3 regions of the Mesorhizobium sp. B2-3-14 genome follow, and region 1 is predicted to be linked to each of the others. Evidence: predicted binding sites of a transcription regulator. Region 1 holds the regulator's gene; each other region holds the start of a gene.

Region 1 (10,017 bases):
ATCGTGCCGCCGGTATGCTTTGCATAGAGCCAGTTGAAGAGCGCCGTGCGCGCGCCGCCGATGTGCAGATAGCCGGTCGGCGAGGGGGCAAAACGGGTGATGACCTTGTCGGGCATGGAACTCTCGGAAAACGTCTGAAGCTGGGTGCGGAGCGTGCGGACTTTCGCGCGTTGCGCGTTCATGTAGCATAGGACGTCGAGGGTGCAAGGGGCAGACCCGATGACTGGACGAGGCCGGGGCTCGGATCGGGGCGAGGATGCCGCTATCGGCGTCAGCGAGCGATCCCTGTTTGCGGCGCCTGCGACGATCCCACTGCCATCTCCGCTCGTGGCTGCACCCGAAACCAGGTCGCTGCAGGCAGGTGGGCAGGCGCCGGCGCCGGCTCCTGCCGCGGGCAGGATCGTGCGCGTGCGCCGGCAAATCGGCCTGGTATCCTTGCCTCGCCTGCGCCATGGCGTGGCCCGGGCGGCGGAGCTTGAACTCGACCGGGGCATCGCGTTCCTGCTGGTGCCGGTCTGTCTGGCCGTTGGGGCGATCGCCTATTTCTCGCTGGCGTCCGAGCCCGACTTTGCAAAGCCCGTCGCGGTCGTGGTGCTGATGGCGGTCTGTGCCTTCGTCTCGCGTTCCTGGCCCAAAACCCATCTGTGTCTCATGGCAGTGCTGTTGTGCGCGCTGGGCCTGCTCGCGGCGAAGGTTGAAACATGGCGAGCCGGAACCCGGATGCTGGGTTCGGAAATCTCCACGCAACTGACCGGCCGCGTGGTCTCGCTCGAAGAGATGGAGAGCGGCCGCATCCGGCTGACCATGGACGTGATTTCGACCGCCCGGCCGAAACTGCGCTATGCGCCGGAAAGGGTCCGGCTTTCCGCACGCAAGATACCACCGGGAATGACCGCCGGCTCGCTCATCACAGGCTACTCCAAACTGTTGCCGCCGACCGGCCCGGTGCGGCCGGACAGCTACGACTTCTCTTTCGACAGCTATTTCGCCGGCATCGGCGGCAGCGGCTTCTTTCTCGGCAATCCAACGGTTGTTTCCGCCGACGACGGTGAGATGCCGCTATCGGCTCGCCTTTTTTCAGGCATCGAGAATGCCCGCGAAGCCATCGCCGACCACATCAGGGGCAGCGTCGGCGGCGCTGAAGGCGAGATCGCGGCGGCGCTGATCGTCGGCGTGCGCGCCGGCATACCCGATGAAATCAATGAAGCGATGCGGCGTACCGGCATCTATCACATCATCTCTATTTCGGGACTGCATATGGCGCTTGTGGCCGGCACCATCATGGGTCTGCTGCGTGGTGCCTTCGCGCTGTTTCCAGACTTTCCGCGCGCCGGCCGGTGAAGAAATACGCGGCCGCCGCCGCACTGTTCTCGATCGCGGCCTATCTCATCATTTCCGGTGTCGTCGTTGCGGCCGAACGCAGCTTCATCATGCTGGCGGTGATGCTGATTGCCGTGTTCTTCGATCGCGCTGCGCTGACCATGCGCAATCTGGGGATCTCGGCGATCGCCGTCATCCTGGTCTCGCCTCACGAGGTCGTCGGCCCGAGCTTTCAGATGTCGTTCGCCGCGACCGCGGCCCTGGTTGGCGCTTATGCCGGCTGGGCCGATCACCGTGCGGGAAAGACGCGGCCACCGCCGCGAAAGCGATCGCTGCCCGGGTTCCTGACGCGAAAATTCCTGCTGGCGACAGGTGGATTGGCCATGACGTCCATTATCGCCGGCAGCGCCACGGCGTTGTTTGCCATCTGGCATTTCCAGCGGGTATCGCCGCTCAGCCTGTTCGCCAATCTGGCCGTGATGCCTATCGTGTCGGTCGTGATGTTCCTGGCCGTCGCCAGCGCGCTGTTGATGCCATTCGGACTGGATTGGCCGGCTCTCTACCTCATGGGCAAGGGCCTGACAGCAATGATCGCCGTGTCGGCGTGGATATCGGAGCGCTCTCCGGTCGATGGAGTCGGGCTGATTTCGCAGCAATCCGTGCTGCTGGTCACCGTCGCGCTGGTTATCGCGACGATGGCGACGACATGGCTGCGGCTCGCGGCGCTGCCATTCGCGCTCGCCGGCCTGTTGACTGTGTCGCACACACGCGCGCCCGATGTGCTGATCTCGGAAGATGCGCGGCTGGTCGCGCTGCCGATCGGCAATGGCGAACTGGCCGTCAACCGGGAACGTCCGAACGAATTCGCAACCGACAACTGGAAGCGCGCCCTGATCTCCGAAACAATCGTCAAACCGGAAATGTTCGACACGACAGACAGGCAATTCGATGTTGCCAGTCCCACCGACCTGCCGCCGGGATCGCCCTTCTACTGCCGCGAAGGCCTGTGCCTTGCCAGGCACCCTTCCGGCGCGATCATTGCCTATGTCGAGGACCGCAAGACCACCTGGAAAGCCTGCGCTTTCGCCGACCTGATCATCGTCAATGACGCAACCGCCTATGACGCCTGCCACAATCCACTGGTTCTCGTCGTCACCAAACGGCAGCTCGCCCGCAAGGGAAGCGCTGCCGTCTTCTTCAATCCCCAGTCGGCCACGACCCGGGCCGCGATCGCATTTGCCGTCGACGGACCATACCGGCCCTGGCACGAACAGCGAAAATTCTCACGCGAGGCAAGGGGGCTGCCGCCGTACAAAAAACCCGACAAGCCCGATGACAAGCCGGTTCAGTAGCGCCTGATCAACCCGACCAGCTTGCCTTGTACCTTGACCCTGTCCGGCCCGAAAATGCGCGTTTCGTAGGCTGGATTGGCGGCCTCGAGCGCGATCGAAGCGCCTTTGCGGCGGAACCGCTTCAGTGTCGCTTCCTCTTCGTCGACCAGTGCCACGATAATTTCGCCCGGGCTTGCCGTGTCGGCATTGCGGATAATGACCGTGTCTCCATCGAAGATACCAGCCTCGATCATCGAGTCGCCCTTGACCTCCAACGCATAGTGCTCGCCGCCCATGATCATGTCCGGCGGCACCGAGATCGAATGCGTCTGATGCTGGATGGCATCGATCGGCACACCGGCGGCGATACGGCCCATGACCGGGATGGACACGGCTGAAACCGCGTCGTCGTCGTTGCCGGCCGCGGGCAGGCGCGAAGGCGCAGCGGCCGGCCTGATCTGGCGTCCGAGACTGCCTTGGCCAAGGCTGCCTTGGATGACGCTTGGCGAGAACTTCTTTGCCGCATTGAGGCCCGGCGCGATCGAGTCCGGCAGCCGCAGCACTTCCAGCGCGCGCGCCCGATTGGGTAGCCGGCGAATGAAGCCGCGCTCCTCCAGGGCCGTGATCAGGCGATGGATCCCCGACTTGGAGGCAAGATCGAGTGCTTCCTTCATCTCGTCGAAGGAAGGCGGTATCCCGCTTTCCTTGAGCCGTTCGTGGATGAACATCAGCAGTTCATGTTGCTTGCGTGTCAGCATGGCGGCCCCCAAGACATTGAACGAAAGGTTGAACCAGAATCGAAAAAACAAACCCAGAACAAACACTATCTGTTCCAGTTGTGTTCTGCAACCGTTTAAAGTTTAATGAATTTGTTAAGGGGTCTGAAGTTTTTTGCCCGCGACGGCGGGCGGCAACCAGTCCTTTCCGCCGTCGGCAGGCGCATTGAAATCGTTTTGGTTAATGGCCTGTGGCCCATCCGCCGACGAGGCTTTGGCATCAGTTAGTTGGAAGGCTTCTCCTCGGAGGGACGTATAATTCGCGGAGCCATTATTCGCGGAACGAAACGAAACCAAAATGCCAACGATTGGTAGCTTCGGGCGGCCATGGATCGGGGCGTTCGGCGCACTCCGGCCAGCGCGTTCGAATAGGCGTCGCGGAAGCGCTGAAGTTATCCCGAACCCGCCTTCAAGCTGCCGGCGCGAGCGGCGTATCTGGTAGCGCCGCTGTCTTCGCTGTGGACATAGACGTGCAGTGTGTAGCCGATATGCGCCGTCATCAGCGCCTTGGCCCGCTCGACGTCACGGTCGAGCGCCGCTTCCATGATCGCGGTATGGTGTTCGATCGCAATCGCTTCGCGTAGCGCTTCGATTGCCTCTTCATAGCCATCCTTGAGGCCGGCCGCGGCCCGCAGTGTCGGCGCCAGACCAAGGAAGCGATGATGCCGGCGCAGCTGATCCGAGATCGTCGAGCGGAACCGCAACAGCCAGTCGCATGTGGCGGCGCTCAGCAGCGCCGCATGGAAAGCCTCGTGGTTCTCGTCCCATCTGTCGACGGCCGCGTCCGAGGGATCGTCGACCGCCGTCTTGCAACGCGAGAGCCGGTAGTGGGCGGTGACCACGGCATCCTCCCACTCCCTGCCGCCTTTTTCCATCGATTCGAGGAACAGGGGTATCTCGACCACCATCCTGGCGCGTGCCAGATCCTCCAGCTCGGCCCGCGACACCGGAGCCACGGCAAAACCACGATTGCTGATCGCGGTGACCAGGCGTTCGGCCTCGAGCCGCGACAGGGCTTCGCGCAACGGTGTCCAGCCGACGCCATAGGTGCCGCGCAGCGCACTCAGTTTGAGCGGGGCGCCGGGCATGAGGCGCGTGGTCAGGATGTCGCGCCGCAACAGCTGATAGGCGGCTTCCGTTTTTGTGGAACTCGTTTCATTCAGCATGGTGATCAATCCGTCGTCTGGCGAAAAGTATATATGATAGTGCGTCACAGCAACAATTATATATAATGTTTGACACAGACCAGCGGACTCACCATGATCGCCGTAGTAGCCGCGTTTCCAAGCGGCCCTGATCAAATCTGGGAGGAAATGATGTTGAAGTCGAAATCCGCTTGGTTGTCGGGCTTGGCCCTGGCAGGCGCATTGATGGTCAGTGCCGGCAGTGCCGCGGCCGATCAGATCCGTATCGGCATTGCCAATTTCGGCGAGCATCCGCAATTGAACGCCGCCATAGCCGGCTTCAAGAAGGCGCTGACGGATAACGGCTTCGTCGAGGGCAAGGACGTCGTCTACACGGAGAGCCACACCAATTTCGATGCGTCGCTGGTGCCGCAGATGATCGCCAAGCTGCAGGCCGAGCAGCCCAAGCTGATCTACACCATCACCACGCCGGTCTCACAGATCGCCAAGAAAGCGCTCGCCGGTTCCGGCATTCCGATCGTTTTTGCCGCGGTCACCGATCCGGTGGCGGCCAAGCTGGTGCCGTCATGGGACGCCGGAGACGAAGGCATGACCGGCGCCAGCGATCTGCAGGACGTCGCCGCGGTGATGGCCTTCACCAAGAAGCTGCTGCCGAACGCCAAGCGCTTCGGCGTGCCTTATAATCCCGGTGAGGCCAATGACGTTGCCTTGGTCGAAAAGATCAAGGCGGCGGCACCGGCCGCCGGTTTCGAGGTGGTGGAGGTCGGCATCGACAACGTCAATGACATCCAGCAACGCATCGCTTCGCTCGCCGGCAAGGCCGACGTGATCTACGGCCCGGCCTCGAACCTGATCCAGCCGGCGATCGCCGCTGTCTCCGCGGCCGCCCGCCAGGCCGGTATCCCGGTCGTCAACTCCGATGACAGTGCGGTCCGTAACGGCACCGTGCCGGCGAGCTTCGCGGTCAATTACACGCAGGTCGGCGTCAACGCCGGCAACATCGCCGCCGAGATCCTCAAGGGCAAGGATCCCAAGACGATCGCGCCGTCGCGCCCGGCCTACAAGGACCACATGGCAACGATCTCGCGCAAGGCGATGGCCGCGTTCGGCATCGAGATACCGGCTTCAATGGCCGATTGCGGCTGCATCGTCGACTAACATCGGAACTGCCGGGGTGACGGCGTCGGCGCCGCTATCCCGAGGTCAGGGAGGAACGATGCTGGAGATTCGATCCGCGCGCAAAGTGTTCTACAAGGGCCAGGCCGACGAGAAGGTCGCGCTGGACGGTCTCAGCCTGTCCTTGGCCACCGGAGAGTTCGGCATCGTCATCGGCTCCAACGGGGCCGGCAAGAGCAGCATGCTCAACGCCATTTCCGGCGCCCTGATCCTCGATTCCGGCCAGATCCTGATCAACGGCGCCGACGTGACTGCAATGCCGGTGCACAAGCGCGCCGCGAAACTGGCGCGCGTGTTCCAGGACCCGATGCGCGGCACCGCCGCCAGCATGACGGTTGCGGAAAACATGCTGCTGGCCGATTTGCGTAGCCAAAAGCGCACCTTGCGCCCGGGGCTGAACACCACCCGGCTTGCGTCCTACAGGGAACGACTGTCGATACTGGGTCTCGGTTTGGAAAATCGTCTCGACACGCGCGTCGACCTGCTCTCGGGCGGGCAGCGGCAATCCTTGTCGCTGATCATGGCGGTCGGCGGATCGCCGGACTTGCTGCTGCTCGACGAGCATACCGCGGCCCTCGACCCGCGCACGGCCGAAATCGTCATGCAAGCGACCGTGCGCGCCGTCAACGCGCTGAAACTGACGACTTTGATGGTGACCCACAACATGCAACACGCCGTCGATTATGGCAGCCGGGTGATCATGCTCGATGCGGGCCGGGTGCTCCTGGAAGTCGCCGGGCAGGAGAAGGCGAGGGTCACGGTTATTGATCTGATCGGCCATTTCTCGGTCAAGACCGATCGCATGTTGCTGGCGAGCTGATCATCATGGATTTTGTTGGGGACGTTCTCACCAGCTTCGTCGCGATCATGCCGGTCACCCTGGCGCAAAGCCTGATCCTGGCCTTTGTCGTGCTCGGGATCATGATCCCGTTTCGCATGCTGAATTTTCCCGATCTCACCAGCGAAGGCGCTTTTCCGCTGGGCGGCTGCGTCTGCGGCGTTCTCCTTGCCGCCGGCGCATCGCCGCTGATGGGCGTTGCTGCCGCCCTTGTCGCTGGCTTCGCGGCGGGCTGCTGCACCGCCTTCATCCATCTGCGCTTCCGCATCCACACGCTGCTTGCGGGCATCCTGATGATGACGATGCTCTACAGCATCAACCTTCGCATTATGGGCAAGTCCAACCTGTCCGTCTTCGGTTCGCCCTCGGTGTTCGACTGGGTGCCGTTCGCGCGGCCGGGTTTCCCCGCCAGCAAGATTGTCGTCGCGGGTCTCCTCGCGCTTGCCGCCTTCATGCTGCTCTACATGTTCTTCAGGACCGAGAAGGGGACTGCCGTGCGCGCCGTGGGCGCCAATCCTGACATGGCCGAGGCGCAAGGCATCAATGTCTGGGCCGCGACCATAGGCGGTGTCGGGCTGGCCAGCGCTTTTTCGGCGTCAAGCGGTGCGCTGATGGTGCAGTCGCAAGGCTTCGCCGACGTCAATATGGGCCTGGGAATTCTCATCAACGGCCTTGCCGCGCTGATGATCGGCGAAGCCGTCGTCGGCAAGCAGACGGTGTGGCGGCAATTGCTGGCGCCCTTCGCCGGCGCGATCATCTACTACCAGCTGGTGTCGTTCTGCCTTGCGGCCGGCATGCCGCCGCCTGACCTGAAGCTTGCCACGGGCCTGTTCGTACTGGCCATGCTTGCCTTGCCCAGCCTCAAGCGCAGCCGGGGTTCCGCACCGGTTCGCGAAGCGATTCGTGAGTAACCGGCGTGAATGACCAAGGCGTGAATAACCAGGGAATGTCACAAATGATGCCTGCAACGCTCGATCTCGCAGCCGTCGAAGCCATGGATGCGGCGGACCCGCTGCGTGCCATCCGCGACCGGTTCATCTTGCCGGAAGGCGTGATCTATCTCGACGGCAATTCACTCGGCGCCGCGGCACCCGCCGTCTTCGACGAGCTGCGGAAAGCCGCGACCCAGGAGTGGGCACAGGATCTGATCCGTGCCTGGAACACCGCCGGCTGGTTCGACATGCCGGTCGCGCTCGGCGACCAACTGGGGCGGCTGATCGGCGCGGCGGCCGGCCAGACGGTGGTCTGCGATACGACCTCGATCAACATCTACAAGGTGCTGCATGCCGCACTCGGCATGCGGCCGGACCGCTCGGTCATCGTCGCCGAGGGAGACAGCTTTCCAACCGATCTCTACATGGCCGAAGGCGTGGCCTCGACGCGCCCCGGCACGGTGTTGCGCCTTGAGGGCGTTGATGCGCCGACCATTGAGGAGCTGATCGACGAGCGCGTTGCGGTCATCCTGGTCAACCACGTCAACTACAAGTCCGGCCAGCTGCGCGACATGGCGGCACTGACATGCAAGGCCCATCAGGTCGGAGCGCTGATCGTCTGGGATCTCTGCCACACCGCCGGCGCGCTGCCTGTCGAGCTCGACAGCGCCAATGCCGATTTCGCCATCGGCTGCACCTACAAATATCTCAATGGCGGCCCGGGCGCGCCAGCCTTCATCTACGCCGCCGAGCGTCATCACGATAAAGTCCAGCAGCCGCTCAGCGGTTGGTGGGGCCATGCGCGGCCCTTCGCCTTCGAGCAGGGTTATGCGGCCGGCAGCGGTATCCGCCGGTTCCTGTGCGGCACGCAGCCGGTGTTATCGATGCGGGCGCTGAAGGGGGCGCTGGATATCTGGGACGATGTCGACATGGCGACGGTGCGCAAGAAGAGCATCGCGCTCACCGACCTGTTCATCCAGCTCGTCGAGACCAGATGCGGCGCCTATGGCCTGGAGCTGGAAAGCCCGCGCGACGGCAATCAGCGTGGCAGCCAGGTGTCCTTCCTCCATCCCAACGGTTACCAGGTGATGCGGGCCTTGATCGAGCGCGGTGTGATCGGCGATTTCCGTGCGCCGTCGACGATCCGCTTCGGCTTCACCCCGCTGTATGTGGGCTACGCCGATGTATGGCAGGCGGTCGAGGTCCTGGAGGATATCCTGCGCACTGGCGCCTGGCAGGATGCACGCTTCGCGGTCAAGACGGCGGTGACCTGAAGCCGGCGCGAAGCCGGGAAAAATGTGACGCGGTTTCCCACAGGAATTGCGTCAGACGAGAGTTCAGAGCCGGGTGCGAACCGTCCACAGTTCCGGAAACAGGACGACCTCGAGCATCTTCTTGAGATAGGAGGCGCCCGACGTGCCGCCGGTGCCGCGCTTCAGGCCGATGATGCGCTCGACGGTGGTGACGTGGTTGAAGCGCCAGCGGCGGAAATAGTCCTCGAAGTCGACCAGCTTCTCGGCCAGTTCATAAAACATCCAGTAGCGCTGCGGATCGCGGTACACCGTCTGCCAGGCGACCAGGACTTCTTCGTTCCCGGTCCGCGTCTCGCGCCAATCCGTGCGCTTTGCGTCCACCCCGATGTCGAAGCCATTGCGGGCCAGAAGCAGCAGCGCTTCATCGTAGAGCGACGGCTCGGCCAGGATCGCCTCCAGCTTCTGGCTGAGGTCCGGCCGGTGCTTGTGCGGCCCGAGCATGGCGAGGTTGCGGTTACCGGCCATGAACTCGATGGCGCGATACTGCCAGGACTGGAAACCCGAGGACTGGCCGAGCGCGTCACGAAACTCGGTGTATTCGCTGGGCGTCATCGTGCGCAGCACGTCCCAGGCATTGTTCAACTGCTCGAAAATGCGGGCGACACGCGACAGCATCTTAAAGCTCGGTTCGAGGCGGTCGGCACGGATCGAGCGGATCGCCGCGCCAATCTCGTGCAAAGCGAGTTTCATCCACAATTCCGATGTCTGGTGCTGGATGATGAACAGCATTTCGTCATGCGCCGAGGACAGCGGCGTCTGGGCCTCCAGCACTTTCTCCAGGTGCAGATAGTCGCTGTAGGACATGCGCTCCTTGAACGACATCTCTGCGCCTTCAGAGGCCGGATCGTAAGGCTCGCTCAATTGATCTTCTCCGTGCGCAGCCGAAACCGCTGGATCTTGCCGGTCTGGGTCTTCGGCAGAGCGGCGATGAATTTGACCGATCGGGGATATTTGTAGGGCGCGATGGCTGCCTTGACGTGGTCCTGCAGGCGCTTGACGGTCATTGCGTCTGGCGGGACACCTTGCACCAGTACGACATGCGCCTCGACGATCTGGCCGCGCTCGCCATCCTCGGCACCGATGACCGCGCATTCGGCGACATCGGGATGCGACAGCAGCGCCGCCTCGACCTCGGGTCCGGCGATGTTGTAGCCGGCGCTGACAATCATGTCGTCGGAACGCGCGG
Region 2 (10,017 bases), on a different contig from region 1:
TCAGGCCAAGCTCGACCGTGAAGGCCAGCGTGTTGGAGATGTTCTGCGGCGACAGGAAGTCGTGGTTGAAACCCCAGAAAACGGCGATCTCCACGATGAGCAGAATGAAAGGTCCGAATTCCGGCCGCGCGATCAGGCGTTGGATGAGCGAATGATTTTCCACTGGAACCCGCGACATGGTTGAGACGGGCCGCGAGCTCCACCGCATCGGGTGGCATGCCACGGCGCAGGAAGATATCTGGCGCCGTGCGAAAAACGCGCGGCGCCGGGGGATCGCGGATTATTTGCCGGACAGGATCTTGTCGTAGACCGCCGCAGTGTCCTTCTCATAGAGCGCGCCGGTGATGACGTTGAAGCCCGGAGGAATGCCGCTGGCCGCCATGTTGGCGAGCGACAGCGCCACATAGCTGGTCGCCTGCGGATCCTGCCACTGGCCGGCATTGACATAGCCGTTCAGCACTTCCTGGGTGGTGTCGAGCGAGTTGCCCCAGCCGACGACCGGGATTTCGCCCGGCTTGACGCCGACCTGGTCGAACACGCGCTTGATCGAACCGGTTACGAGGTCGCCCAGGCCGATGATGGCGTTAACCTTGCCCTTGTGGGCGGTGAGGTAGTCTACCATGCGGTTGATCACCTCGGCCTGGTCGAGTGTCGCTTCGGTCACTTCATAGGTGATGCCGAGCGGGCCGAAGACGCTCTTGATGCCTTCTTCTTCCTGCACGCCGTAGGTGGCGCCGGGGATCTCGACCGGCATCCAGACGAAGTCGCCCTTCTTCACCAGGCCCTTGTCGACCAGATACTGCGCCCAGTGCTTGCCGAAAGTGACGTTGTCACCGCCGACATAGGCGTTGAAATTGGCCTTGGGATCGGGCGTGTTGAAGTTGATGATCGGGACGTTGGCCGCGCGCGCTTCCTTGACGATCTCGACCAGGCTGCCCGGATCGGGGCTGGTGGTGACGATGCCGTCGGCCTTGGCCGAGAGGGCGGCACGGACCGCCTCCTGCTGCGAGGCGACGTCGCCATTGTGGAACGACGTGTTGACGGTGTTGCCGGTGTCCTTGGCCCATTGCTTGGCGCCGGCGAGGAAGTAGGTCCAGACCGGGTCGGCCGGCCCGCCATGTGAAATCCAGTAGAACGTCTTGGCCTGCGCGGCTGCCGGAATGACCGTCAGCGCGATCAGCAGGCCGTAGAGCACAAGTCTTAGTCTCGTCAGCATTTGATTTCCTCCCGATTGAAGATGATCCGTCCCTTGTTCCGGCTTCAGCCGGATTGCGTCTTTTTGCCAGCGCCGCTCGGATACCTAAGAGCATTCCCTTTTTCGGCGAATGGCAAGCCTCCATCTGCAGATGTAGTGGGCGCCTGACGCGGCGCCATCAGCGACCCCATCAGATCGCATCAGTCGGGCTGATTTTTCCCGGGCAGTCGGATGATTGTCGCCGAGAGCTCAGCCGGGCGGACTATCCCGATCACGTCTAGGCGGTCTCTGAGGGCGAAAGCCCCCAAAGAGCCGCTTAGAGCAGGCCGGCCTTGGCCAGGTCGCGCATCAAATGGCTGGCGCCGTAGGTCCAGTGCGGGCAATCGGGCGACAGCCGCACGCGGTTGACCAGCGCGCCGAATTTCTCCGACGAGATGGTGACGATGTCGCCGACCTTGTGCGTGAAACCCTTGCCCTTTTCGCCGCGATCCTTCGACGGCACGAACATGGTGCCGAGATAGAGCGCCAGCCCGTCCGGATACTGGTGATGCGGGCCCATGGCCGCGGCAACCAGCTCCTCCGGCGAGCGGCTGATCTCGGCCATCGAGCTTGCCCCCTCCAGCGAAAACCCGTCCTCGCCCTCGACCTTCAGGCGCACGACGGCCTGCTTCACGTCGGCGATGGAGAACGTGTCGTCGAACAGCCGGATGAAGGGGCCAAGCGAGGCCGAGGCGTTGTTGTCCTTGGCCTTGCCGAGCAGCAGCGCCGAACGGCCCTCGACGTCGCGCAGATTGACGTCGTTGCCGATGGTGGCGCCGACGATCCTGCCGCTCGAGGCGGCGATCATGGCGATCTCCGGCTCCGGATTGTTCCAGGTCGAAACCGGATGCAGGCCGACATCGGCGCCGAAGCCGACCGAGGCCATCGGCTGGCACTTGGTGAAGATCTCGGCATCGGGGCCGATGCCCACTTCCAGATATTGTGACCAGGCGCCGCGCGAAATCAGCTTGGCCTTGATCTCCATCGCCTCTGGCGAACCGGGCTTGAGCTTCGAAAGATCATGGCCGATCAGGCCCGCAATGTCGGCGCGGATGGCGTCGGCCTTCTCGGCCGAGCCACGCGCCTGTTCCTCGATCACCCGTTCGAGCAGGCTGACCACGAAGGTGACGCCGGAAGCCTTGATCGCCTGCAGGTCGACCGGCGACAGCAGAAAGGGTTTTGCCCGATCGCGCGTGGCTTCGAAACTGTTGGCCGCGATGGCGTCGAGTGAACCGATCGGCTTGCCCCTGGCCGAGCGCACATGGCCGGCCGGGTCGGCCAATTCGCAGACGTCACGCACGGTGGGCGCCGCGCTGGATGTGATGTCGAAGACGGTGCCGTCGCGCACCGTGACGACCAGGGGGTGCGAGGCATCGCCGCTCCTGGCGCGGCCGACAAACAAGCCTTCAGCGGGCAGATGTGTCGGGTTGGTCATGAGTTGGGTTCCTCGTTGAATCGAAAATGCTGGCCCGGTCGGCGCGGCACTTTCGCCGGATTCCATTCAAAGGTCTATCCCATCCAAGCAGTAGAGCGGTGGCCGCGAATATGCCGACTGGGTCATCCACGATGTCCGGATGTCAAGGACATCACCGGGCTTAGGGTCCGGTTACTCGAACTTGACTCAGAGAATTGTTCGTGTTTTGTTCTGGGTGCCAGAACAGAACGGAGGCGTTCCTTGGCGAGCGTATAGGGAATGTACCAAGGCGAACTAGATTTCGGAATTCCAGAACCGCCAAGGCGGCCCAAAAAACCGGATCGTGTCTTCTTCGGCGTGTTTCTGCAGGCAGGGGATTATTCTCGGTTTGCTGATTGTCAAAGCCGACTATGCCACAAATTTGGCATAGCCGGCTCACCGCTGATACCGGAGCGTTTTCATGTCAGCCAGCAGCATGTCGGGGACTACAAGCGGCTGCGGTCGAAAATCATCTTTGCGGCCACCCGATCGGGGCAGCGCGTCATGATGCCTGCTTTTGAGATCACCTTTCGCCACGCCAGGAGCTTTCCTGGCCGCCCGGCGACAAGAGGCCGACCGGCCAAGCATCCCTTCGTGCTTGTGGCCGATGACGGCCCGGTTTGTGAACTGAGCGGGAATCTCTGCGCCGAAATGCTGCGTGAAGGCCTGAAGGCATCAGACGGGTTCGTCCCTCATCTGACCCTTGCCTATGACCAGAAACTTATCCCACAACTGCCGATCGAGCCGATCAGCTTCGTGGCGCGGGAGTTCATTCTCGTGCACAGCCTGCGCGGGCTGACGCAATATGACTTCCTGGAACGTTGGCCGCTGATTGCGATGTAACGAAGGGGCCGCTGGTTCGCGCGACACCCCATCCTGACAGGGTCATGTCAGCTATCGACCTGTCCGCGATGGCAGGTCCGCAAGCGGTTCCCTACTTGCAATGCGTCTGAACAGGAGGAACAAAAATGACCGTCACGGAAATCGCCAAGGAGTTCACCGAACTTCTCAAACAGGGCAACAACGAAGGTGCTGCCGAAAAATACAATGCCGACGATATCATCAGCTACGAAGCGATGGAGGGACCGATGGCCGTCAGTCACGGCAAGGAGGCCCTCAGGCAGAAAAGCCAGTGGTGGCAAGAGAACCACGAAGTGCATGGCGGCTCGGTCGAGGGCCCTTATGTCAACGGCGATCAATTCGCGGTGCGCTTCACCTTTGACATAACGCCCAAGGCCACCGGCGAGCGTGTCACCATGGATGAGGTTGGCCTGTACACGGTCAAGAACGGCAAGATCACCGAAGAGCGCTTTTACTACTGAGGCCGGAAATCGGGTCTTCCCAGCTTTGCTCTCTTTGCGGCAAGGTTGAAAATGTGCACGGCGGCCAGAGCGATCCTCTGGCCGCTGGGAGCGTTCAAATCGTCTTCACATACCGCGCAAGTTGATCGGCCACCGTGCCCCAGCCGTCGAAGAAACCCATCTCTTCATGGTTGTCGCGGGTGGCTTGGTCACGGTGAATGGCTGTGGCGGCATAGCGCGTACCCTGGCCATCCTGATGGAGCGAAATGACCGCGGTGATGAAAGGCTCGCCCGAGGGTCGATAGCCGGGCAGCAGCGCATCCGTCCACACCAGCCGCTCGTTGGGCACGATTTCCAGATAGCAGCAGTGGCGGTCACTGACCTCCTTGCCGTCGGGCGACTGCATGCGTGTCCGAAACAGGCCGCCCGGCCTGAGGTCGATCTCGCAGTCGGTGATCAGCCACGGCTTCGGCGTGAACCACTGCCTGACATGCTCAGGTGTCGTCCAGGCTCGCCAAAGCAATTCGCGCGGCGCATCGATTACGCGCTCCAGCGTCAGGTCCAGTCTGGGATCCGGCTTGAACGGATAGCTCATTTTTCTGTCTCCTTGAGGGTCATGACATAGGCATCGAACCGGTCGAGGCGGCGTTCCCAAACTGTACGCTGTTCGGCCAGCCAGCTTTCGGCGAGCTTCAACGGTTCAGGCGCAAGCTCGTAAGTCCTGACCCGTCCGGTCTTTTGCGAACGAACCAGCCCGCAGCCTTCGAGAATCTTGAGATGGTCGATGAAGGATGGCAGGGCCATCTCGAAAGGCTGGGCCAGTTCGCTGACCGAAGCAGGGCTCCTGTTCAGCCGCTCGACCACGCGCCGTCGCGTCGGGTCGGCAAGCGCGCGAAAAATGCCGTCGATCGGCGGGAGGCTTGGATTTGCACTCTGGAGGCTGGTCATCGATCGGTCCCGGGTCGTCAAAAAGCGATTAGAAACACTTAGGTAATTGCCTTAGTGTTGGCAAGCGCCAAATTTCCGGCAACGCTGACCAAGCTGCTGGCCAAGCGGGAAGGGCGGTTTTAGGCTGCGAAACGGATTCGACTGTCAGCCCAAGGGAAGAGCACTTTGACGATCACCATGTACGGCATCACCAATTGCGACACGATCAAGAAGGCGCGCGTCTGGCTGGAGAGCCATGACCTTCCCTATCGTTTCCACGACTATCGGGCCGAAGGGATCGAGGCTGGCAAGCTGAATGGCTGGGCCGGCAAGGTCGGTTGGGAAAAGCTGCTCAACAAGGGCAGCACGACGTTTCGCGAATTGCCGGAGGCGGACAAGCAAGGCCTCGACGAGAAGAAGGCGAAAGCGCTCATGCTGGCCAAGCCGACGATGATCAAGCGGCCGGTCTTGGAGATCGGCGATCGGGTGGTGGTTGGCTTCAAGCCGGAGGTTTATGAGCAGACGGTGGGGAAGTAGGCGGAAGCGTCGCGACGTCCGATCTCCACCCTCGTGGGGGAGATGTCCGGCAGGACAGAGGGGGGGCGCTGTCCCGCCTGCTTGCGAAGGTCCGAGCGCCTCAACCCGCGCTCAAATACTCCGCCAGCGCCACCGCATTATTGTGCGCCTCATCATGCGCGCCGTAGAGCAGCGTTACCTTGCCCTCGCCAAGCAAGCCGCGCAGCTGCGCAACCGCCTCACCATTCCCGTCGAGCTCAGCCCCGTACCGCTTCCGAAATTCCGCCCAACGTGCCGGCTCGTGCCCGAACCACTTCCGCAGGTCGTCGCTCGGCGCGATCTCCTTCAGCCACAGTGCCAGCGCGGCATGCTCCCTGCTGACGCCGCGCGGCCAGATGCGATCAACCAACACCCGCTGCCCGTCATCGGCAGCGGGCGGCTCGTAAATCCGCTTGACCATCAGGTCGAAAGCCATTCGACCTCCCTACGCCGAACCCCTCAGGCCCACTCGCCTTTGCGCATCACCGGCACGCGGCTGCCATCCTTGGCGACGCCGTCAATGTCGATCTTGTCCGACCCGATCATCCAGTCGATATGGATGAAGCTCTTGTTGCCGCCGCGCGCCGCGATTTCGTCCTGGCTGAGCGAGGCGCCGTCGACGAAGCATTTCGAATAGCATTGGCCGAGCGCGATGTGGCAGGCGGCGTTTTCGTCGAACAGCGTGTTGAAGAACAACAGGCCGCTGGCCGAGATCGGCGAGGAATGCGGCACCAGCGCCACTTCGCCCAGACGACGCGCGCCCTCGTCGGTTTCGAGCACCTTCTTCAGCACGTCCTCACCTTTCGACGCCTTGGCCTCGACGATCCTGCCGCCCTCGAAGCGCACCGAGATGTCGTCGATCAGCGTGCCTTGGTAGGACAGCGGCTTGGTCGAGGAGACATGGCCCTCGACGCGCCGCGCATGCGGAGTTGTGAAAACTTCCTCGGTCGGGATGTTGGGATTGCAGGTGATGCCGTTCTTGGCGGTCGAGGCGCCGCCCATCCACTCATGGCCATCCGCCAGCCCGACCGTCAGGTCGGTGCCCGGTCCAGCGAAATGCAGGGCATGGAAATCATGGCCGTTGAGCCATTCGGTGCGGCCGCGCAGCGCCGCATTGTGCGCCGTCCAGTTGCCGATCGGGTCTTCCACATCCACCCGCGAGGCGGCGAAGATGGCGTCGGCGAGCTTCGCGACCGCCACGTCGTCGGCATCGCCGGGGAAAACCTGCCTGGCCCAGGCCAGATCCGGATAGGCGACGATGTTCCAGTTGATGTCGAAGCCGGTGATCTTCTCCAGCGCCGGCTGGTAGGCCATCGAATTGGCCTTGTTGGCGCGCGCCACCTTCGCCGGATCCTGCGCCGACAGGAGCGACGGATCCTCGCCGCGCACGGCAAGCCGGGCTGCGTTGTTGGAGAAGGCCTTAGCCATGCCTTCGTAGAGCCAGCCGGCGGCATGGTCGAAGCCAGCATCGGCGCCGAAGCGGTAGCGCGCCAGCGTCATCTCGTCATCGTTGAAGATCGGCGTCACCAGCCCGGCACCGGCCTTGTAGGCGTGTTCGACGATGCGCCTGGTCAGCGGCAGGGCCGCGATCGACGATGTCAGCACCAGGTCCTGTCCGGGCTGCAATTGCAGCCCCACCTTGATGGCGACTTCCGCCAGCCTGTCGAGCTTCACCGGGTCGATCGTTGCGGAAACGCCGCGCGAATGTGTGGTCATGATCCTGCCTGTCGTCTTGGGATGTTTGATTGAACATAGACCGGTGCCGCGGTGCTTTCCACCGTGATCGTGCCGCTGGGCTCCGCGACCGACGATCCGAACCGCGCCATCGTCGCCGCGATCTCTTCCTTGATCCAGATCATGAAGTCCCGGACCTTGCGGCTCTCGGCCTTGGTGGCGGAGGTCACCAGCCAGTAGCCGAGGCCGCTCTGGGCGCGAATTCCGAACGGCGCCACCAGGCGCCCGTCGGCCAGCGCATCGGCCGTCAGCAATTGCCAGCCGAGCATCACGCCATGGCCGGCGATCGCCGATTCCAGGCACAGCATCGGGTCGGTGAAGCTCGCGCCTTTCTGGAAGGTAACGGGTTGAACGCCGGCGGCCGCGAACCAGCTCTCCCAGTTGATCATCGCCCGCTCGTCGGTGATGGCGCAGGTCTGGGCGAGGTCGCAGATCGACGTTAGTTTTCTGGCAATCCCGGGCGCGCAGACCGGGAAGACTTCCTGCGCCAAAAGCAGCTCCGCCTTTCCACCCGGCCATTTGCCGTCGCCAAGCCGGATGGCAATGTCGACGTCCGAGTGATCGAGATTGGCCAGCCGCACTGAAGCGTCGATACGCAGCAGCACGTTGGGATGCCGGTCGAAGTGCCGCGACAGCCGTGGCAGCAGCCATTTGGAGGCAAAGGCCGGTGCCGCCGAAACGACCAATGTGCACTGGCTGGCTTCGTCGGCCAGTGCCACGGCCTGGGCAAGCTCGCGAAATCCAGTGCCAAGGCGGGCCGCGAAGACGGCGCCGAATTCGGTCAGGACGAGGCCGCTGGTCGTGCGCTCGAACAGTGCCTGGCCGAGCTGTTTTTCGGTGCGGCTGATCTGCTGGCTGACGGCGCTGACGGAAACATTGAGTTCGCCGGCGGCGGCGGCGAGCGAGCCGAGACGGGCGACGGTTTCCACGGCGCGAAGGCCGTTGAGATGAACGCGGTTGAGCATGGCCATTTGAGATTTTCTAAACCGATCCGGCCGAAATCTCAATTGAAACGGATATCGAAACGGCAGACCTTATGGGTGGAAACAGGCCCATGGAGCCGGAAATGCTGAGCATGTTGCTGAAGGCCCTGGTCGCGGCCACTTCGCCGGATGACACGGACTGCGACTTCGATACGCTGAGTTGGCTGACCGATCCGCTTGCCCATCCCGCGCTGGGTGTAATGTCGGAGCGCGAACTCGGTGATGTGCCGTTCCGGTTGACGGCGCGCCGGACCGCGTATGAGGCCGTTTCACCGAGCGCCGGTTTCGGCGATCGCTGCTGAGCGCGCGATCGCGATCAGGGCACTGGCCCAACACGAGGCGGATTGTTTCACCCGCTCGCACATCTATTGTGCACTGCAATGACTTCGCCCCAATCGACAGCGCTGCGTTACGCCTTCGCCGGCATGATCGCCATGGCCGTCGCCATGGGCATCGGCCGCTTCGTCTACACGCCGATCCTGCCTGGCATGATGGAGGAACTGCATCTGTCGCCGGCCAATGCCGGCTGGATCGCCTCGGCGAATTATCTAGGCTATCTCGTTGGCGCGTTGGCGGCGGCGGGCAGCTGGGCACATGGACGCGAGCGTTTGCTGATGCTGGGCGCCCTCGGTGCCAGCGCCGTGCTGGCCGCCTCGATGGGGCTGACCGACGCTATGGCCGCCTTCGTCGCCATTCGTTTTCTGGCCGGTCTGGCGAGCGCTTTCGTCATGGTGTTCATGGCCAGCATCGTTTTCAGCCATATCGCGGCCGCCGGGCGCGGCGACCTGCAGGCCTGGCATTTCGGCGGCGTCGGCCTCGGCATAGCGATATCGGCGGCGATGATGACGGTGCTGGTCACCGAGCATGCCGGCTGGGCGCAGGGCTGGCTGTGGTCGGGGGCGATTTCGGCTGGCGGCTTCGTCGCCGTGGCGCTGCTGGTGAACCAGGGTCCGCTCATCAATGGCGAGGTCGGCCGTGAACCGGCGCTGCCGAAAGATCGGTCGCTGATGAAGGTGATCGTCGCCTATGGCCTGTTCGGTTTTGGCTATGTGGTGACGGCGACCTTCCTCGTGGCCATCGTGCGCCAAGGCGGCGGCAGCCGCGTCTTCGAGGCCATGGTGTGGATGGTTGCCGGCCTTGCCGGTTTCCCTTCGGTCTGGCTGTGGCAGAAGATAGCGGCGCGGATCGGGCTTTATGCCGCCTATGCCTTGGGATGCTTCGTCGAAGTTGTCGGCGTTACCGCGAGCGTCGCCACCGGCGGGCGCATGGGGCCGCTGCTTGGTGGCGTGCTGCTCGGCGGCACGTTCATTGCCATCACGGCACTTGGCCTGCAGGCCGCCAGGCAGCAGGCCCCAGCGTCGCCCCGGCGCATCTTTGCCCTGATGACCGCCTCCTTCGGTCTTGGCCAGATCATCGGCCCGATCGCCGCCGGACTTTTGGCGCAGGCATCGGGCGATTTCTTCCTCGCCTCGATCGTCGCCGCGGCCGTCCTGGTCGTCTCCGGCGCCGTCACATGGTCGGCTGCGCCAAAATCGCCATGATTTGTGGTCTTGCTCTGCACCGGCATCGGGCAGGCATTTTCTTTCCCCCTAATGTGTGACCTTATGCCGGCTCAAACCTGCTGATTTGCGCATCGATCGAGGAATTCGCCACAGTGTTCGTATCCTTCTTCCCGCAGCCGAAGCTGTTCTTCTCTTCGGCCGCCATCTGGAGCCTTGCGGCGATCCTGTTCTGGTTTTTCGGCGGGGAGCAATTGGGGGCGGTTTTCGGCATGCCGCCTGCTGCTCCCGGAGCGCCACCCATCATCGGCATCGCCATTCTCGTATCGAA
Region 3 (10,017 bases), on a different contig from region 1:
GTCTCCGTGCCGCTAAAATCGGCCGATCGAAGTTGGAGGAATGACGATGAAGATCGACGGCGGCTGCCATTGTGGCGCCATCACCTACGAGGCGGAGGTCGACCCGGAGAAGACCTCGATCTGCCATTGTACCGATTGCCAGCAACTGACCGGTACGGCATTTCGCGTTACCGTTCCTGCGACGGAGGATCACTACCGGATCACCAGCGGCGAACCGAAGATCTACATCAAGACCGTGGCGAGCGGCGCCAAGCGAATGCAGGCTTTTTGTGCCGACTGCGGCTCGCATCTCTATGCGACATCGGTCGGCGACGGTCCGAAGGTCTATGGGATCAGGGTCGGGACCTCGCGGCAGCGCCAGAACCTGGTCCCGAGACACCAGAAATGGCACCGGTCGGCGCTGCACTGGCTTCCGGAATTCGAGGGTATGACGACAATCGAAGAGCAGTAGCGTTCAGTCGTCGCCTTCGACGACCCTCAATCTCAGCTGCCCGGTCTTTGAATCGGCAGCGCGCGGTGCGGCCTCCACCTTGGCAGGGGCGCCGCCGCGCGGGGCGTCGGGCTCGCCTTCTCCGAATTCCAGCGCCTCGATCTTCTGGCCACGCTTGGTCACTTTCGAGGTCGAGACGAGTATGTCTTCGATGTCCTTGGCCGACTGGCCGAAATGGCCCTGCAATTTGCGCACCCGCTCGTCGACACGCTGGACGTCTTCCATCAGCCTGATGACTTCGCCCTGGATCAGATGCGCCTGCTCGCGCATGCGCGCATCCTTGAGGATCGCCTGGATGACCTGGATCGACAGCATCAAGAGCGAAGGCGAGACGATGATGACGCGGGCACGGTGCGCCTTCTGGACAACCGCTTCGAAATTCTCGTGGATTTCGGCGAACACCGATTCCGACGGCACGAACATGAAGGCGGTGTCCTGCGTTTCGCCCTGCAGCAGGTATTTTTCCGAAATGTCGCGGATATGGACCTCGATATCGCGGCGGAAGGCCTGGGCCGCGACCTTCTGCAGGTCGGCGTTATCGGCGGCGCGGATGGCATTCCACGCTTCCAGGGGAAATTTGGCGTCGATGGCAAGCGACGGCGCGCCGTTCGGCATTTTCACCAGGCAGTCCGGCCGGCTGCCGTTCGACAGCGTCGCCTGGAATTCGTAGGCGCCGTGCGGCAGGCCGTCGGCGACGATCGCCTCCATGCGCGACTGGCCGAAGGCGCCGCGCGTCTGCTTGTTGGAGAGGATCGCCTGCAGCTGCACGACCTGGCCGGCCAGCGACTGGATGTTGCCTTGCGCGGTGTCGATGACCGCCAGCCGCTCCTGCAGTTTCGCGAGGCTCTCATGCGTGGACTTGGTCTGCTCGGTCATGGTCTGGCCGATGCGGCCGGTCATGGCGTCGAGCCGCTGGCCGATCGACTGCGTCAATTCGGCTTGGCGGGCGCCGAACACTTCGGCGATGGCGCCCATGCGGCCCTGCATCTCGGCCTGGGATTGCAGAATGCCGGCCATCCGCGCCTCGGCGTCGCGGGCATGGTCGGCGGCTTCCGCTGCGGCGACCGCGCGCGCCTTGGCCGAGCGCCACAGCGCGATGACGAGCGCCACGAACAAGCCGAGAAACAGCAATGTGGCGACGGCCAAGACGTGGCCGAGCGTGATAGTCGAGGCGCCGAGCCGTGCGGCGGGCTCCGAAAGGATGGTGCTCAGATCATTCATGTGGACAGCATAGCCGATTCGGCGGTCTGGCACAGATCAAAGCGTGAACGAGGCGCAGGCGCACCGGTTGACGCCTTTCTATTGAGGTCTTAGGTGAAACGCCATGCCGATCAAGCCGCTTATCATTCTTCCCGATCCCATCCTGCGCCAGGTCTCCAAGCCGGTGGAGCGCGTCGACGCGCCGGTACGCAAACTGGCCGACGATATGCTGGCAACCATGTATGACGCACCCGGCATCGGGTTGGCGGCAATCCAGGTCGGCGAGCCTCTGCGCATGCTGGTGATCGATCTCGCCAAGGAAGACGAAACCCCGGCGCCACACGTCTTCATCAACCCGGAAATTCTCGAAAGCGCCGACGCGCGGTCCGTCTACGAGGAAGGCTGTCTGTCGATCCCTGATTACTATGCCGAGGTCGAGCGCCCGGCTTCGGTGAGGGTCAAATATCTGGACCGTGACGGCAAGCTGCAGGAGATCGAGGCCGAGGGGCTGATGGCAACCTGCCTGCAGCACGAAATCGACCACCTCAACGGCGTGCTGTTCATCGACCACATCTCGAAGCTGAAGCGCGACATGGTGGTGAAGAAGTTCAAGAAGCTCGCCAGGGACAAGGCGCCAGGCAAGCTGGTGGGATAGGGCAATGCCCCTTCGCGTCATCTTCATGGGCACGCCGGAGTTTTCGGTGCCGACGCTGCGCGCCATCGCCGAGGCTGGCCACGAGATTTCAGCCGTCTACACGCAGCCGCCGCGCGCCGCCGGCCGGCGCGGGCTGGAACTGACGCCGTCACCGGTGCAGCTCGAGGCCGGGCGGCTTGGCATCGAGGTGCGTGCACCGGCATCGTTGAAAAGCGAGGCCGAGCAGGCCGCTTTTGCCGACCTGGGCGCCGATATCGCCGTGGTCGTCGCCTATGGATTGCTGTTGCCGAAGGCAGTTCTGGAGGCACCCCGGCTTGGCTGCGTCAACGGCCATGCGTCGCTTTTGCCGCGCTGGCGTGGCGCCGCGCCCATCCAGCGCGCCATCATGGCGGGAGACACCGAGACCGGCATGATGGTGATGCGCATGGAGGCGGGGCTGGATACCGGCCCGGTGGGACTGGTTGAAAAATGCGCCATCGGCCCCGATATGACAGCCGGCGATCTGCATGATCGGTTGATGAGTGTCGGCGCTGCCCTGATGGTGGAAGCGTTGGCGCGGCTGGAACAGAACACCCTGGCATTTACCGCGCAGGCGGCCGAAGGGGTGACTTACGCCAGGAAAATCGATAAATCCGAGACGCGCGTGGAGTGGACACGGCCCGCGGCCGAGGTTCACAATCATATTCGTGGCCTGTCACCGGTTCCCGGCGCCTGGTCCGAGATTGAAATTGGCGGCCGTATGGAACGGCTGAAACTGCTTCGCTCGACGCTATCCGAAGGCGTGTCGCCTTCGGAAGATTTGGGCGAGTCGGGAGGAATTCTCGATGACCGGCTGACAATCGCCTGCGGAAAAGGCGCGGTCAGGCTGGTCGAAGTTCAACGTGCGGGCGGAAAGCCCGCCGCCGCGTCGGAATTCCTGCGCGGAGCCAAGATCGAAAAAGGACTGAAATTCTCATGAGCATGATGTCGATACGCGCGGCGACGCCGCGGGACCGCGAGGCCATCCGCCTCGTCGAGGAACACGCTTTCGGCCAGCAGACGGAGGCCGGACTGGTCGACGCGTTGGTGACCGGCGGTGACGCCGTCGTCGAACTGGTGGCGGAAGAGGACGGCCAGGCCGTCGGCCATATCCTGTTTTCGCGGCTGTTCGTTCAGAGCGGCGGTAAGAGTTTTGCCGCCGTGGCGCTTGCGCCGCTGGCGGTGGAGCCTTCCTTCCATGGCAGCGGCATCGGCGGCGCGTTGATCCGCGAGGCCCATATTCGGCTCAAGGACGCCGGCGAGACACTGGCCGTCGTGCTGGGCGATCCGGCCTATTACGGCCGTTTCGGCTATAGCCACGCCCGCGCAGAAAAGTTCGAAAGCGAATACCAGGGCGAGGCGCTGCAGGCGCTGGCCTGGGGCGAAGCTCCCGAATCCGGCAGGCTGGTCTACGCCTCCGCCTTCACCGCTCTCGCCGCCTAGGCGGGGCGTATAGCCGACCGGCATGCCGCGTTTTCGCCTCGATATCGAATATGACGGCAGCCTGTTTGCCGGCTGGCAGCATCAGGCCGACCAGCCTTCGGTGCAGCAGGCGATCGAGCAGGCGATCGAGAAATTCTGCGGCGAGGCGGTCCGGCTGCGCGCCGCCGGCCGCACCGATGCCGGCGTGCACGCGACCGCGCAGGTGGCGCATGTCGACCTTGCCAAGGCGTGGCCCGACGACAAGGTGCGCGATGCCGTCAATGCACACCTGCAGGCGGCCGGCGCGCGCATAGTCATCCTGAAGGCCACGATCGTCCCGGACGATTTCGATGCCCGTTTCTCCGCCATCGGCCGGCACTATCTCTACCGCATCCTCAACCGGCGGGCGCCCTCGGCGCTGGACAAGGGTAAGGTGTGGTGGGTGCCGAAGCGGCTCGATGCCGCCGCCATGCACGAAGCGGCGAAGCTCCTGCTCGGCCGGCACGACTTCACCACCTTCCGCTCGACGCAGTGCCAGGCTAACAGCCCGATCAGGACATTGGAGCGGCTCGATGTGAGCCGGGCGGGCGATGATCTGATCGAGGTGAGGGCATCGGCACGATCCTTCCTGCACAACCAGGTGCGCTCGATGGTCGGCTCGCTGAAGCGGGTCGGCGACGGCGGCTGGACATCGGGCGACCTCAAGGCGGCGCTCGAGGCGCGAAACCGCGCCGCCTGCGGCCAGGTGGCGCCGCCCGACGGGCTTTTTCTCATTGGCGTCGATTATCCCGGGTAGAACCCTGGTTCTCCCGGGTAGAATCCTGGTTCTATCCGGGATAAAGCCCGGAAAGGCTCTGGCCCCCGACATCGTCCGGCACGGAGATGCCAAGCAGCATCTGCAGTCCGAACAGCACCAGCAGCGAAGCGACGAACATGCCGACGAAAACGGCGGTGCCGAAGGCAGCGCCCCTGCCGATCGTCGCGTTGGTCATGCGCCAGGTCAGCACCATCGACAGGGAAAATAACAGCAGCGACACAAGGCTCGAGACCTGGCTTGCCGAGGACAGGAAAAGCCTGATCAGCGCCGAAGGCAGCATCAGCCAGGCAGTGATCGCCGAGGCCCAGTTGCTGGCCACGACATAGTGGACGAAGCGCCCGCCGATGCCGGCGCGCCGCGCCACCAAGGCGAGCGCCACCAGCGGCAGTACCCAGGAGCCGATATCGACCGTCGCCAGTCGCACCAGCATGCTGAAGCGGCCGGCGAAGGCATCGGGATCGCCGATCTCGTTGGCGATGCCGACCCAGCCGACGATCAGCGCCGGTGCCGCGACGATGATGGCGAAGAACGAATTCCAGAAGCCGTCGGCCGTGAGGTCGAGCAGGCGCAGGCCGTCGGCCTTGCCGAGCATCAGCCGCCAGGCGCCGGTCAGCGAAGCTTGGGTTTCGTCCGCCGAAAGCATGCTGATCAGCCCTGTCCGAACCAGTCGTCGATGAAGCGCTGGTAGATCCGCGTCAGCGTTTCCAGATCGGCGATGGCCACGCGCTCGTCGACCATGTGCATGGTCTTGCCGACCAGGCCGAATTCGACCACCGGGCAATAATCCTTGATGAAGCGCGCATCCGATGTGCCGCCGGAGGTGGATAGCGCCGGCTTTTTGCCGACCACCGCCTTGACCGAGCCGCTCAGCGTCTCGACCAGCCTGTCGTCGCGGGTCAGGAAGACATGGCTCGGCCGGTCGCGCCAGACCAGCTCATAGTCGACTGGCGTCTTCTTGCCCTGTCGGTATTTCTTGCGCCCAGCCGCCTGATCGAGGCGGTTGTGGATTTCCGCCTGGACCGTCTCGGCCGTCCAGCTGTCGTTGAAGCGGATGTTGAAGGTGGCGGTTGCCTTGGCAGGAATGACGTTGGTGGCCGGGTTGCCGACATCGATGGAGGTCACCTCGAGGTTGGTCGGCTGGAAATCCTTGGTTCCCTTGTCGAAGACGGGATGCAGCAAGGCGTCCACCAGGCTCATCAGGCCGCGCACCGGGTTGTCGGCAAGCTGCGGATAAGCGGCATGGCCCTGGCGGCCATTGACGGTGATGCTCCCCGACATCGAGCCGCGCCTGCCGATCTTGATCATGTCGCCGAGCGTGTCCGGATTGGTCGGCTCGCCGACGATCGAGGCGTCCCATTTCTCGCCTTTGGACGCGGCCCATTCGAGCAGCTTGACCGTGCCGTTGATGGCAGGCCCTTCCTCGTCGCCGGTGATCAGCAGCGAGACCGAGCCCTTCGGGCCGCCATTTGCCTCGACGTGGCGCGCCACCGCGGCGATGAAGCAGGCAATGCCGCCCTTCATGTCGACCGCGCCGCGGCCATACATTTCGCCATTGGCGATATCGGCGGCGAAAGGCGGATGCGTCCAGGCGGCTTCGTCGCCGACCGGCACCACGTCGGTATGACCCGCGAACATCAGATGCGGGCCATTGCCGGAGCGCCGTGCATAGAGGTTCTCGATGTCGGGCGTGCCGTCTTCGGAGAACACCGGCCGATCGACCAGGAAGCCGAGCGGCTTCAGCATCGCCTCCAGCGCGCTCAGCGCGCCGCCTTCGGCTGGTGTCACCGAGGCACAGCGGATGAGAGAGGCAAGGTTTGCGGCGGGGTCAGTCGGCAGCGTCATGGCAAAAGCGATAGTCGAAAGCGAATGGCCTGTCACGGCCAGACATAGGGCCAAGCCAATGGCCGACGATACCGCCGACATTATGGTTTTCATGTCGTATAGTTCTGGCTGATGCGGAGTAAGAGATGGCAAACGGCGAAAAAAGGATCGTCATTGCCGGCGCCGGCAGCATTGGCTGTTATGCCGGCGGCTGCCTGGCGCTCGCCGGGCGGCGGGTTGTCCTGCTTGCCAGGCCGCGCATCGAGGCAGCGCTGCGGCAGGGCGGATTGCGCGTCAGCGACCTCGAGGACCGCGATCGCCTGATCAAGCCGGCAGAGCTTGCCGTCACCGCCGATCCGGCCGCGTCCTTGCCGGGGGCCGATGTGATCCTGGTCACCGTCAAGAGCGGCGCGACGCGGGAAATGGCGGCACTCATCAAGGCCCATGCCCGTCCCGATGCCGTGGTGGTAAGCCTGCAGAATGGCGTCGACAACGCCGACAGGCTGCGCGCGGCGCTTGGCCCGCGAACGGTGCTGGCTGGCATGGTGCCGTTCAATGTCGTGCAATCAGCCGATGGAGAGCTGCCGTTGCGCGTCCACCGCGCCAGCGACGGCAAGGTTATGGTCGAAGAAGGCAATGTCGGCCTTGCCGACCTTCTCGACACCGAAGGCCTGGCTGTCGAAACGCGTGGCGATATGAAGGCCGTGCTGTGGGGCAAGCTTCTGATGAACCTGAACAATGCGCTGGTGGCGCTGTCGGGCCTGCCGCTGGCAACTGAACTCGCTGACCGGCGCTGGCGGCTGATCCTGGCCAGCCAGATCGACGAGGCCTTGCTGGCGATGAAAGCCTCCGGCATCGAGCCGGCGCGGATCGCCGGCCTGCGCCCGACGCTGCTGCCGAAGGTGCTCAGGTTGCCCGACTGGCTGTTCAAGCTCCTGGCCCGGCGCATGCTGGCGATCGATCCCGAGGCGCGCTCGTCGATGTGGGACGATCTGCAGCGTGGGCGGTCGACCGAGATCGACGACTTGCAGGGCGCTGTTTTGCGGCTCGCTGAAAAAGCCGGTACGCCGGCGCCGACGGTCCAGCTTATCAGCGCGCTGGTGCGCGCGGCGGAAGCCGAGCGGCTTGGCTCGCCAAGCCTGGTGCCGGAGAAGGTTGTGCCGCCGCCGTCCGGCCGTCGATCAACGTGATCTTCTGCCAGATCTTGCGCGACAGGTTGGACGCCAGGTTCTCGATGTCGTTGACGCCGTCGATGACGACGGCGTCATTGACGGATTGCGCGAACAGCGCCGCGATCTTGCCGGTGATCGACAGCATTTCGGAGCAATAGTCGAGATAGCGCGCGAGATCCGCGGCATTGGTGAGACGGGCCGGCGAATGCGCCGTCGGCTTGAAGCTGGCCGACAGCGCCGCCGGATCCTTGGTCAACTGGTGCATGTCGATGACATGGATCAGCGATCTGAGGCCGTGCAACTGGCGAAACACCTGCTTGCGCTTGATGCGCTCCTCGGTGCGGATCAGGGCCAGGAAGCCGAGCACGGCGAGGATGATCATGTTGATCGTGGCTTCGATGCCTTGCACCGACTGGACCGCGTCGTCGGCCTGGGAGATGTGAATGAGCGGCAGGATGGTGCCGACGAACAGGAAGATCAGCGCGCCCGCGATGACGGCGGCGACGATGATGCCACGCAGCCACCAGATAGGCGCTTCCAGGGCCTTGGCGGCCTTGGCCAGATCGCGCGACAGCGACACAAGTTCGGCGGCAACGCCGCGCAACCCGGCCTCCGGAAAACGGTCGGCCACACGCCCTTCCAGCCGCTCGGCGGTTTCGATGATCAGTTTCGGATCAAGCGTGCGGTAGCGCATGGCGATCCGATCGGCCCCCTAGGGCATGATGCCGAAAAGTGTGAAGCGGTTTTCCGACGACGTCATGCTCTATTTCTTTGATTCTGCCGGCTCGTTGGTGCGCCGGCCATAACGGTTGGGTCCAGGCTGCCCTGGAAACAGGCACAACACAAGGAAGGCGACGATCGAGACGACCGGCACGAACAGGATCAGCGCTGCGATACCCGGCTTGTCGAGGTCGTGCAGCCGCTTCACCGCCAGCGCGATGTTCGACCACAGCGAGGCGATGAAGGCGATGAAGAAGATGAACGACCACATGTTGCTCTCGGCCGAACCCTCCGGCACCAGCGTGAAGCGGTACAGCGGAAATGCCTGGATGATGGCGACGAGCAACCCGCCGAGAAAATAGGCCGCGCGGCTGACGCGGCCCGAGGTCTTGAAGAAAAGCCAGTTGAGATCCGATCTTTCAGGCAAGCGGGTCCGATCCATATTGATTGGCACCCCTGGTGCCTTCGAGAATGCCGAGTTCGACCAGCAGCCAGATGCCACCGATGACGGGTACGAAGCCGATCAGCGTCCACCAGCCCGACTTGTTGCGGTCGTGCCAGCGTTTGGCATAGAGGGCAATCGCGAAATAGATCGATGCCAGCGCGAAGAGGATGCCGATGATGCCGATCTGGGCACCGCTGGCCGTGGTGAAACGCGTGCCGAGGATCGCATCGAGAATGAAACCAATAATGCCGATAACGATGAATACGCCGATGCCAGCCCAGAACTTGCCCCGGTTGATGCGGCCATCAAAGCTTGTGAGCAGATATTTCCAGTCCATGTCACCCCTCCAGTTGAACCAGCGCGACCGATTGTCGCGCCGGCGGAAGGTGCGCCTGCCCGGCGGAAAGATCAATCGCGCAGCAATTCGTTGATCGAGGTTTTGGACCGGGTCTTGGCGTCGACCCGCTTGACGATGACGGCGCAGTAGAGACCTGGGCCCGGCTCGTTGTTTGGAAATGCCTTGCCCGGTAGCGAGCCGGCGACGACCACGGAATTCGGCGGCACCTCGCCATAGAAGATCTCGCCGGTGGCGCGGTCGACGATCTTGGTCGACTGGCCGATGAAGACGCCCATGCCCAGAACGGAGCCTTCGCGCACGATGCAGCCCTCGACCACTTCGGAACGCGCCCCGATGAAGCAATTGTCCTCGATGATGGTGGGGCCGGCCTGCATCGGCTCCAGCACGCCGCCGATGCCGACGCCGCCCGAAAGGTGCACGTTCTTGCCGATCTGGGCGCAGGAGCCGACCGAGGCCCAGGTATCGACCATGGTGCCGCTATCGACATAGGCGCCGACATTGACGAAGGACGGCATCAAAACCGCGCCCGGCGCGACATAGGCCGAACGGCGCACGATCGACGACGGCACGGCGCGGAAGCCCGCCTTCTCGAAATCGACGGCGCCCCACCCGTCGAACTTGGACGCCACCTTGTCCCACCACACGGCCTCGCCGGGGCCGCCCTTGATGATCTCCATCGGATTGAGCCGGAAGGAGAGCAGCACCGCCTTCTTCAGCCACTGGTTGACATGCCACTTGCCGTCGGCCTGCCGCTCGGCGACGCGGGCGGTGCCGCGGTCGAGCAGGTCGAGTGCCGACTGGATGGCGTCGCGCACCTCGCCGCGGGTCGCGGTCGAAATGGCGTCGCGTTCCTCGAAGGCCCTGTCGATGGTCTTTTCGAGGCTCGCCAGATCGGGCTT

What was found. Region 1 encodes LexA, which represses DNA repair genes until DNA is damaged. Its sites were predicted from a motif close to TGTTCNNNNTGTGTTCNG; they were not measured.
Region 2: FJ950_RS15040 (2'-5' RNA ligase family protein) is a predicted target of LexA. The motif match lies at 2,865-2,882, and genes of this name have one in related genera.
Region 3: FJ950_RS04105 (DNA recombination protein RmuC) is a predicted target of LexA. The motif match lies at 1,744-1,761, and genes of this name have one in related genera.

What each region holds. Positions count from the first base shown of each region.
Region 1 is NZ_VFVP01000002.1:774,321-784,337, forward strand. Features, by position in the region: gene gltX (glutamate--tRNA ligase) at 1-116, opposite strand, end outside; partial or broken gene FJ950_RS08415 (ComEC/Rec2 family competence protein) at 220-2,672, shown strand; gene lexA (transcriptional repressor LexA) at 2,666-3,409, opposite strand; gene FJ950_RS08425 (GntR family transcriptional regulator) at 3,820-4,593, opposite strand; gene FJ950_RS08430 (ABC transporter substrate-binding protein) at 4,744-5,730, shown strand; gene FJ950_RS08435 (ABC transporter ATP-binding protein) at 5,789-6,568, shown strand; gene FJ950_RS08440 (ABC transporter permease) at 6,574-7,497, shown strand; gene kynU (kynureninase) at 7,545-8,792, shown strand; gene kynA (tryptophan 2,3-dioxygenase) at 8,856-9,692, opposite strand; gene FJ950_RS08455 (AMP-binding protein) at 9,689-10,017, opposite strand, start outside.
Region 2 is NZ_VFVP01000005.1:100,639-110,655, reverse strand. Features, by position in the region: gene FJ950_RS15055 (ABC transporter permease) at 1-163, opposite strand, end outside; gene FJ950_RS15050 (substrate-binding domain-containing protein) at 281-1,216, opposite strand; gene FJ950_RS15045 (fumarylacetoacetate hydrolase family protein) at 1,512-2,669, opposite strand; gene FJ950_RS15040 (2'-5' RNA ligase family protein) at 2,928-3,530, shown strand; gene FJ950_RS15035 (nuclear transport factor 2 family protein) at 3,656-4,009, shown strand; gene FJ950_RS15030 (SRPBCC family protein) at 4,104-4,583, opposite strand; gene FJ950_RS15025 (metalloregulator ArsR/SmtB family transcription factor) at 4,580-4,936, opposite strand; gene FJ950_RS15020 (ArsC family reductase) at 5,102-5,452, shown strand; gene FJ950_RS15015 (DUF488 domain-containing protein) at 5,553-5,906, opposite strand; gene FJ950_RS15010 (aminopeptidase) at 5,930-7,186, opposite strand; gene FJ950_RS15005 (LysR substrate-binding domain-containing protein) at 7,183-8,175, opposite strand; gene FJ950_RS15000 (hypothetical protein) at 8,271-8,489, shown strand; gene FJ950_RS14995 (YbfB/YjiJ family MFS transporter) at 8,568-9,728, shown strand; gene sbmA (peptide antibiotic transporter SbmA) at 9,842-10,017, shown strand, end outside.
Region 3 is NZ_VFVP01000001.1:876,699-886,715, reverse strand. Features, by position in the region: gene FJ950_RS04110 (GFA family protein) at 47-451, shown strand; gene FJ950_RS04105 (DNA recombination protein RmuC) at 455-1,711, opposite strand; gene def (peptide deformylase) at 1,815-2,345, shown strand; gene fmt (methionyl-tRNA formyltransferase) at 2,350-3,303, shown strand; gene FJ950_RS04090 (N-acetyltransferase) at 3,300-3,806, shown strand; gene truA (tRNA pseudouridine(38-40) synthase TruA) at 3,829-4,581, shown strand; gene FJ950_RS04080 (transporter) at 4,613-5,245, opposite strand; gene dapE (succinyl-diaminopimelate desuccinylase) at 5,251-6,444, opposite strand; gene FJ950_RS04070 (2-dehydropantoate 2-reductase) at 6,570-7,613, shown strand; gene FJ950_RS04065 (hypothetical protein) at 7,513-8,289, opposite strand; gene FJ950_RS04060 (DUF805 domain-containing protein) at 8,359-8,742, opposite strand; gene FJ950_RS04055 (DUF805 domain-containing protein) at 8,735-9,097, opposite strand; gene dapD (2,3,4,5-tetrahydropyridine-2,6-dicarboxylate N-succinyltransferase) at 9,169-10,017, opposite strand, start outside.